DNA from 3 places in the Enterobacter sp. 3U4 genome. Region 3 is predicted to be linked to each of the others. Evidence: riboswitches for the same ligand, from Rfam matches in the RefSeq annotation. Region 3 holds a riboswitch; each other region holds the start of a gene.
The links. Region 3 has a riboswitch for thiamine pyrophosphate ahead of thiC (phosphomethylpyrimidine synthase ThiC). Riboswitches for the same ligand answer to the same signal wherever they lie in the genome.
Positions count from the first base shown of each region.

Region 1: another riboswitch for thiamine pyrophosphate. It lies ahead of thiM (hydroxyethylthiazole kinase); the one in region 3 lies ahead of thiC (phosphomethylpyrimidine synthase ThiC).
Region 2: another riboswitch for thiamine pyrophosphate. It lies ahead of thiB (thiamine ABC transporter substrate binding subunit); the one in region 3 lies ahead of thiC (phosphomethylpyrimidine synthase ThiC).

Region 1 covers NZ_CP136665.1:879,727-883,003, reverse strand. Annotated here, with positions in the region: gene RVY89_RS04160 (GntR family transcriptional regulator) at 1-68, opposite strand, end outside; gene thiD (bifunctional hydroxymethylpyrimidine kinase/phosphomethylpyrimidine kinase) at 111-911, opposite strand; gene thiM (hydroxyethylthiazole kinase) at 908-1,678, opposite strand; TPP riboswitch at 1,714-1,810, opposite strand; gene RVY89_RS04145 (YadA C-terminal domain-containing protein) at 2,419-3,277, shown strand, end outside.
Region 2 covers NZ_CP136665.1:3,224,362-3,227,638, reverse strand. Annotated here, with positions in the region: gene thiP (thiamine/thiamine pyrophosphate ABC transporter permease ThiP) at 1-718, opposite strand, end outside; gene thiB (thiamine ABC transporter substrate binding subunit) at 694-1,677, opposite strand; TPP riboswitch at 1,709-1,809, opposite strand; gene sgrR (HTH-type transcriptional regulator SgrR) at 1,846-3,277, opposite strand, start outside.
Region 3 covers NZ_CP136665.1:3,806,600-3,809,876, forward strand. Annotated here, with positions in the region: gene nudC (NAD(+) diphosphatase) at 1-728, opposite strand, end outside; gene rsd (sigma D regulator) at 824-1,321, shown strand; TPP riboswitch at 1,376-1,484, shown strand; gene thiC (phosphomethylpyrimidine synthase ThiC) at 1,564-3,277, shown strand, end outside.

The DNA.
Region 1 (3,277 bases), 1.9 Mb from region 3:
GGCGTGTTGTCAGGCGCGGCGATCCGTTCATTCAGTTGAGCGATTAACCGGGTATGCGCTTGTTCCATCTCTGTTTTCTCAGGCGTGGTGTTTCCTGCCAGTATACTGGCTTACCACCATGCATGAAAATGATGAACCGGCCCAATACCGTGACCGACTTCCAGAGTATCGGCTTTTGCCAGCGCCGCCGAGAGCCAGGCTTTCGCTTCGCGAACCGTATCGGCCCAGCTTTCATGCCGGGGACGCAGCGCCGCCAGCGCGGCCGAAAGCGTACAGCCCGTGCCGTGGGTATTTTTGGTCTGCACGCGCGGCGCGGTAAAGCGCACTTCGCCGTCGCGGGTAAAGAGCCAGTCCGGGCTTTCAGCGTCATCCAGATGCCCGCCCTTCATCAGCACCGCCCCACAGCCCATCGCCAGCAGCGCGTTCCCCTGCGCTTTCATCTCGCGTTCGGTTTGCGCGTGCGATGTGCCCAACAGCGCGGCGGCTTCCGGCAGATTGGGCGTGATGAGCGCCACCTGCGGCAGCAGCTTTGTACGCAGCGTCTCCACGGCAGAGGCGGAGAGCAGCGGATCGCCGCTTTTCGCCAGCATCACCGTATCCAGCACCACGTTTTGCACCTGATAGCGTTTAAGCCGCTCGGCCACCGCTTCCACAATATCCGTCTCGGCCAGCATGCCGATCTTAGTGGTATCGATGCGTACGTCGCTGAACACCGAATCCAGCTGCGCGGCAACAAAATCCGGCTCGATACGATAGACCGACTGCACGCCGCGCGTGTTTTGCGCCACCAGCGCGGTGATGACCGAGCAGCCGTACGCACCAAGGGCAGAGAACGTTTTCAGGTCGGCCTGGATGCCCGCGCCGCCGCTGGGGTCGGTGCCGGCAATGGTCAGGGCGTTAATTCGCTTCATGCTTGCTCCTCCAGCGTATAGAGCGCGTCGAGGAACGCGCTGGCAAAACTGCCCGGGCCACGCGACTGCGCAACGGCCACCGTTCCAGCCCGCTTCATCCATCCGCAGGCAGCAGCGATATTATCCAGCCGGTCGCCCGGCAGCGAGCAGCTCGCCGCGACGACGGCGGAGAGCGCGCACCCGGTGCCCACCACGCGTGTCATCAGCGGGTCACCGCCGGTTACCGTTCGGGTGCGTTGCCCGTCCGTGATGTAGTCCACCTCGCCGGTGACCACCACAATCGTATCGATCTGACGGGCCAGCGCCTGGGCAGCAGGCACCGCGCTGACGGCGGTATCGGTCGTATCGACGCCGCGCCCGCCTGCGCTCATCCCGGCGAGAGCCAAAATTTCGGAAGCATTGCCGCGAATGGCCGCCGGCTTCAGGGCAAGAATTTGATGGCAAAACCGGGTGCGGAACGCCAGGGCGCCCACGGCTACCGGGTCCAGCGTCCAGGGCTTGCCTGCCGCCACCGCGCTTTCAATCGCCCGACGCATCGACTGGGCGCGCGGCGCGGTCAGCGTGCCAACGTTAACCAGCAGCGCATCGGCTATCGGGGCAAACTGCTCGGCCTCTTCGGCCTCGATCACCATCGCCGGCGATGCGCCAAGCGCCAGCAAAACGTTGGCCGTAAAGGTCTGTACGACGTCATTGGTCATACAATGGGTAAGCGGAGAACGGGTGCGGAAGTGATGTAAAACGTGTAAATCGAGCAGGTCAGGCTGCATGGGTTCGCTCCTGCCTTGCGTGAAGAAGCGATGACCGGGAAGGCATCTGACTTCCCTACGCTGGCATTATCCAGATCAGGTAATACGGGTATTTCTCAGCCTTCACAAAGAAGGGCACCCCGAGTCAAAATACTTTTAAAACAGTGACTTATTAAAATCAATGTTCTTAATCAGTGTAACCGTGGCCACAGGCCAGGCGCAAGGGGTTTCGATTTATCACGACTGCGATCGCGTAATGAATCAGCCTAAACACTTTTTCGCTAGCATCTTCAACATAAATATTTTTTCCTGGTATATCCTGGAACAAAAATGACCTGAGTTTATTTTCATTCGAAGCAGAATAGAGATTCGATAATAATGAATCGGCAATAACCTATAAATTTACATAAACTGTTATGTGTATTTTTAATCTTTTTTCATCTAAACACATAAATATATTTAATGTATTGATATTTTATTTCCAATTTATCCCCCATTCACTGTAAACATATAAGTCATTGTATTATAAGATTAATAACTTCATCCCTTCTGGATCAACTCATTTAGCTATTACTGCTATTTGTGATTTAGATCAATAATCAAAACTACACATTCATAGATAGTTACTGCACGTTACGAAATAAGTTATCAAACCAAAATCTCAACGTTAATCGTGAATTAATTCAGATATAACAAGACGTTGTATCTTCCCGCCAGGATAGCGCCCTAACTTTTTTTATATTGATGATGAGAGCTTTAAAATGAAATGTTTAAATACATCAGCTGCCGCTGTTTTTGTATTTGGTATTGTGTTTTCTGGTGCAACATACGCAGCTACGATCGGCACTGATGATGTTGTAGATTCTTTGGGCTGGACTCAAACCCAAATCAATAAACAAAATGCAGATCGTGAAGAAGCAAATCGTGTTGATATTGGTACAAATCGTACTGATATTATCAACATGAAAGATGAGAATTTATTGCGTGATGATGCAATTAGAAGTGCAACTGATAAAGCAGATACAGCTCAAGCTGGCGTAAATGCTAACACTCAAGCTAACGCTATTCTTAATCAGAAAGTTAACGATAACGTGGCAGATCAGACAATTAATGATAATAAACAGAATGTTTTGATTGATAATGCCAATAATAAAGCAGACGCGGCTTTACAGGGCGTTACTACTAACGGACGAGCAATCACTGATACCAACACGAGAGTAAGTAAAGCTGAATCCGATGCTTTGCTTGCTGGTGCTAAAGCTGATACAGCGCTTACTGATGCTACCGGCGCTAAAGCCGCTGCCGATCATGCTGAAATCACCGCCACTAATGCGAACAACAAAGCCGATGCTAATACACAAGCGCTTGCAAGTAAGGTAGATAAAAGCATTTTCAACGCCGATCAGGATAGACAAGATCGCGCCCTCCAGGACGCCACTGACAAAGCGACTCAGGCATTTAATACGGGCGCTTATGCGCAATCTTTAGCTGTAGATGCACAAACTGTAGCCGCAGCGAATAAAGCTGCTGTTGCTAACGTTCAGTCACGCCAGCAAACACAAGAAGCGACGATTCAGAATCACAGCGCACAATTAGCGAACCATGAATCACGTATTACGT
Region 2 (3,277 bases), 580 kb from region 3:
GATCGTAGTCGTAACTCAGCGCCTGGTAAATCGCCAGCTCAATGGTGGTGGCCTGCGGCCCGCCGCCGAGCGACAGCACGGTGGCAAAGCTGGCAAAGCAGAGCATGAAGATTAATGCCGCCACGGGCGGAAGCTGGCGGCGCAGCCACGGCCATTCAACAAAGCGGAAGAACGACACGCCGCGCATGCCGAGCTGGGCGGCAACCTGGCGCTGCTCGCCGGGAATGTTCTCCAGCGCCTGCAAAAAGAGGCGCGTTGCCATCGGCATATTGAAAAAGACGTGCGCCAGCAGAATGCCCTGCAGTCCGTAAGGCGAGAATGACCATTCCAGACCAAGCTCGGCGAACAGCGATGCCAGCCAGCCCTGGCGACCGTAAACGCTCAGAATGCCAAATACCGCTACCAGCACGGGCAGTATCAGCGTCATGGCGCACAGGCGCAGCAGGGCCTGCCTGCCGGGGAAACGCCGCCGATACAGCGCGCGTGCCAAAAAAATAGCCGGGATCACCGACATCAGGGCAGAAAGAAACGCCTGCCAGAAAGAGAACCGAATGACGTGCCAAAGGTAGCTGTCGTGCCAGAGGGCGAGCAGGTCGCTCTCTGGCGCGTTAAACCACAATGCAAGAAAAGCCCCCAGGCTGACTGCCACCATTACGACGGCGGCGAGCAGCCCGGGCAGTAACCCGCCGGGAATTAACGGCTGACGGCGCGTTGCCATTCACTTACCCATGCGGCACGCTGCGCGGCGACCTGTTGCGGCGTAAACTCCAGCGAGGTTTTCGGTTTGGTCAACTGTTCAAAACCTGCAGGCAGCGCAACGTTAGTGACCGGATACATCCAGTTGCCTGCGGGAATCGCGTTCTGGAATGCCGGTGAAACCATAAATTTCAGGAACTTCTCGGCCAGTTCGGGCTGTTTGCTGGCAGCGGTACGCGCCGCCACTTCTACCTGCAGATAGTGCCCTTCCGCAAAATCTGCGGCAGCATAGTTGTCTTTCTTCTCGGCGATAATGTGGTAAGCCGGGGAGGTGGTGTAGCTCAGCACCAGGTCGCTTTCACCTTTGAGGAACAGGCCATAGGCTTCGCTCCAGCCTTTGGTCACGGTGACGGTTTTGGCGGCCAGCTTCTGCCACGCTTCCGGCGCCTTATCCCCGTAGACCTTTTGCATCCACAGCAGCAGGCCCAGGCCCGGCGTGCTGGTCCGCGGATCTTCATAAATCACGCGCCACTTCTGGTCACTTTCCACCAGCTCTTTCAGGCTCTTCGGCGGGGTTTTCAGCTTGTTTTTGTCGTAAACAAAAGCAAAGTAGCCATAGTCGAACGGCACAAAAGTGTCGTTCTTCCAGCCGCCCGGCACGTTAACGGCATCTGCCGCTACGCCGCTTTTGGCAAACAGTTTGGTTTGCGAGGCGGCTTCCAGCAGGTTGTTATCCAGCCCGAGCACGACGTCGGCCTTGCTGTTTTTTCCTTCCATGCGCAGGCGGTTGAGCAGCGAAACGCCATCTTCCAGCGCCACGAACTTCAGCTCGCAGTTGCAGTCAGCTTCAAAGGCTTTTTTGACGACCGGGCCAGGGCCCCAGTCGGCGGAGAACGAGTCGTAGGTGTAGACCGTCAGGACGGGTTTGGCAAAAGCAGGCAGCGCGAACAGCGCCAGCAGGGGGAGAACTTTTTTTAACACTTTGCACCTCAGGGTTGAGTGGCAAAGGATTTTGAGCGACAGCCTCAAATCCCTTCGCCGGCGTTATCCGGATCAGGTTCGACGGGTATTATCTCAGCGCACATCTGTGATGCAGCACCCCGTTGAGAACGGCGCTATTGTAATGATTTGGTGAATATTACGAAAGCGTTATGGCTCCGGGGGCGCAAACCAGGCGGATTTAAAATCAAACCAGCCCAGGGTATTCATCCGCAGACCGCGCATGCTGCGCTGGCCCTGGATCATCAGCCAGTGGTGGATCAGCGGGACGATTGCCTGCTCGGCCAGCAGCTGCTGGCACCACACGGCAAGATTCATTTCTCCCGCACGCCACTGGGCGGCATCCTGCTGCCAGTCCCGGTCGATGCAGTGCTGGATCAGCGGGACTTCATACAGGTGTGAGAATAATGAAAAATCGAGCGGCAGGGTGAAGTTGGCGCTGTTCAGCCAGATATCGCTGGTAAGCTCACCCTGATGCCATTCGTCATAGTCCACTTCCCTGACCTCTAACTTGACCCCCTCGGCTGCCAGCAGTCGGGTCATGATCCGCGCGATAAAACGATGCTCGACATGCTCGCGGTAGTAAGTCAGGGTGATGGACTCCAGCCCCGCGGGTTTGTCGCAGCGCGTTGGGCGGGCGTGGTGCCAGCGCGGAAGCAGGCCGTAGGCCGGGAACCAGTATGTCTGGTACTGCGCTTCCGCATGGTAGATCAGATTGGAAGGGGACAACACGTGGCTGATCCACTTGCGGACGGCCTGGTTTGCCCCACGGTGGGTGCGGCGGTCAAAGAGGAGATAGTAACATCCCTCCTCCAGGCGACTCTCCACGGCTTTTTCTCCCGTGGTGGGGCCTTCCAGCGTCAGCCCGCAGCTCAGGTCTTCATTGAGATCCGGCAATACCCACACGTTCACTTCGTCGATCAGCGCCCGGTAGCCAAAGTAGTCATCGAACGCGCGGATTTTCAGCTGGTTGCTGTTATTGCGGGACACGGAGTAGGGCCCGGTGCCAATCGGCAGGCTGGCAAAATTGTTCATCGATTCCCACTCGCCGGGCAAAATCATCGACGGTACATAGCCCAGAAGCCAGGGAAGCCACTTGTCCTGCTGCGACAGTTCAATATCCAGCGTCCAGGCCGTGGGGGAGTGGACGCGCGATATATGCGAGTAGAGCGGGAGCTTGCGGGCGCGTTCCAGAGAGGCGATGACGTCGTGCATCTCAAGCTCGCGGCCATGGTGAAAGTGGATGCCGGGGCGTAAGAAAAAGCGCCAGTGGTGCGGGGAAAGCTGCTGCCAGTGGTGCGCGATATCCGCTTCTAGTTCCCCATTTTCCTCATTTATCCGCGTCAGGCCGCTGAAGATTTGTCGGGCCATGTGGGTTTCTGAGCGGCGTAAGGCCGTGCCGGGCAACAGATTTTTCATTGGGCGATAGTAGAGCACCCGCAGGATGTGTCGGCCCTGACGAAAACTGCGTCCGAGATGGGAAACCAGCATTTGGCGCACGGCGGCCTTGTCGCCCACCAGCTGGACCAGCTGATCGATGCGGTCCTGCTCCAGCAGGTCTTCTGCGCGCTGCTGCTGTAGC
Region 3 (3,277 bases):
CGACGCGCCACGGTGCCTGGCGGAGGTAACAGCGGTAAATCGTCGTAGCGATACCAGTTCGCTTCCAGCAGCTCTTTCTGGTCAATCACGATCTCACCGCTGTCGTATTCGGCCATAAATGCCGTCATCAGCGACTGCGGGAACGGCCACGGCTGGGAGGTGACGTAGCGCAGGTTCTTCACTTTGATTCCGCTCTCCTCCATCACCTCGCGCGCCACCGCCTGTTCCAGCGTTTCGCCCACTTCGACGAAGCCGGCCAGCACGGTGTGAATGCCGTTGCGATGACGGGTATGCTGCGCCAGCAGGATGGAATCCTCCCGGCGGATAGCGACGATAATGCACGGCGCAATCTGCGGATAGTAGCGTTCGCGGCAGTGGCTGCAGAGCATCGCCCACTCGGTTTTGCTCGGGCGCATGGTATGACCGCAGTAGCCGCAGTATTTGTGCGAGCGATAAAACTCCGCCAGCTGCACGCCGCGCCCCGCCAGCTGGAACAGCCCCACGTCCAGATCCAGCACCTGGCGCACAGATCCCATATCCTGGCGGCGGGGCTGTTGGATCAACCACACGGGCTCACCCTGCCACTCGCCGATCTGTAGCGCTGGCTGGCCAACGAGATCGAACGTTTCCGCCGTACCGTAGGGCAGTTCTCCACCGGGCAACCATAATTTTTGTTCGTGGCTGACGATCCACCAACCCAGATCTGATTTTTCAATAATACGATCCATATCTATTGCACTACCTTCGCTTCACTGACATGTTGTTAGCATTGTGGTTACATTCTGGATAAGCAGATTCAATCCTACACTTTGCGGAGTCGACCATGTTAAACCAGCTGGAAAGCCTGACTGAGCGCGTTAGAGGAAGTAATAAACTGGTAGATCGCTGGCTACATGTGCGCAAGCATCTCCTCGTGGCTTATTACAATCTGGTCGGCATTAAGCCTGGCAAAGAATCGTTTATGCGGCTGAACGAAAAAGCGCTGGATGATTTTTGTCAGGGCCTGGTCGACTATCTGTCCGACGGCCATTTCAATATTTATGAACGTATTATCCGCGAAATGGAAGGGACAACACCGTATTTAGCGGCCAGCAAGCTCTATCCGCTGCTGGAAGCCAACACCCAGCAGATCATGGATTACTATGATTCCGCGCTCGAGAACGCCATCGATCACGATAACTATCTTGAGTTCCAGCGGGCGCTATCCGACCTCGGTGAAGCTCTGGAAGAGCGATTCACGCTGGAAGATAAGCTGATTGCCCTCGTGCTGGACAGTGATTTGAACATCAGTAACGAAGAGAACGTCGCGCGCCCTGCTTGAGTTCTTAATCGTTAACGAGTAATTTACAACCATTCGCCCCTCTCACGAGGGGGATTTTTCTTGTCGGAGTGCCCAGAGCGAAAGCCGGGCTGAGACCGTTAATTCGGGATCCGCGGAACCTGATCAGGTTAATACCTGCGAAGGGAACAAGAGTCACACTGCTGTTGTATCGCCCCCCGGGCGATCCTCTCTTGCTTCATCCGTCGTCTGACAAGCCATGTCCTTCACTTTTGGAATGAGCTATGTCTACTGCAAAACTGACCCGCCGCGAACAGCGCGCACAGGCCCAACACTTCATCGACACCCTGGAAGGCACCGCTTTCCCGAACTCGAAACGCATCTACATTTCCGGCTCGCAGGCCGATATCCGCGTCCCGATGCGCGAAATCCAGCTCAGCCCGACGCTTATCGGCGGCAGCAAAGAGAATCCGCAGTATGAAGACAACGAAGCCGTACCGGTGTATGACACCTCCGGCCCGTATGGCGACCCGTCTGTTACGATCAACGTCCAGCAGGGTCTGGCAAAGCTGCGCCAGCCGTGGATTGACGCGCGTAACGACTGCGAAGAGTTGAGCGTGCGCAGCTCTGCGTACACCAAAGAGCGCCTGGCCGACGACGGTCTGGACGAGCTGCGCTTTAACGGCCTGCTGACGCCAAAACGCGCCAAAGCGGGCAAATGCGTGACCCAGCTGCACTACGCCCGCCAGGGTATCGTCACGCCGGAGATGGAGTTCATCGCCATCCGCGAAAATATGGGCCGCGAGCGCATTCGTAGCGAAGTGCTGCGCTATCAGCATCCGGGTGAAGGCTTTGGCGCTCGCCTGCCGGAGAACATCACGCCGGAGTTTGTGCGCGACGAAGTGGCCGCCGGCCGCGCAATTATCCCCGCCAACATTAACCACCCGGAATCCGAGCCGATGATTATCGGCCGCAACTTCCTGGTGAAGGTCAACGCGAACATCGGTAACTCGGCCGTGACCTCCTCCATCGAAGAAGAGGTGGAAAAGCTGGTCTGGTCCACGCGCTGGGGCGCGGACACGGTAATGGACCTCTCCACTGGCCGCTATATTCACGAAACCCGCGAATGGATCCTGCGTAACAGCCCGGTACCGATTGGCACCGTCCCGATTTATCAGGCGCTGGAGAAGGTCAACGGCATTGCCGAAGACCTCACCTGGGAAGCGTTCCGCGACACGCTGCTGGAGCAGGCCGAGCAGGGCGTGGACTACTTCACCATTCACGCGGGCGTGCTGCTGCGCTACGTGCCGATGACCGCGAAGCGTCTGACCGGCATCGTCTCGCGCGGCGGTTCCATCATGGCGAAGTGGTGCCTCTCCCATCACCAGGAAAACTTCCTTTACGAGCACTTCCGCGAGATCTGCGAAATCTGCGCCGCCTATGACGTCTCCCTGTCGCTGGGCGACGGTCTGCGTCCGGGCTCTATTCGTGACGCCAACGACGAAGCGCAGTTTGCCGAGCTGCACACGCTGGGCGAACTGACCAAAATCGCCTGGGAGTATGACGTGCAGGTGATGATTGAAGGTCCGGGACACGTGCCGATGCAGATGATCCGCCGCAACATGACCGAGGAGCTGGAGCACTGCCACGAAGCGCCGTTCTATACCCTGGGGCCGTTGACCACTGATATTGCGCCGGGCTATGACCACTTCACGTCAGGCATTGGGGCGGCGATGATCGGCTGGTTCGGCTGCGCCATGCTCTGCTACGTGACGCCGAAAGAGCACCTCGGCCTGCCAAACAAAGAGGACGTGAAGCAGGGGTTGATCACCTATAAAATTGCCGCCCACGCGGCGGATCTGGCCAAGGGCCACCCGGGGGCGCAAATCCGCGATAACGCCATGTCGAAGGCGCGCTTTGAATTCCGCTGGGAAGACCAGTTCAACCTGGCGCTGGATCCGTTCACCGCACGCGCCTATCACGACGAGACCCTGCCGC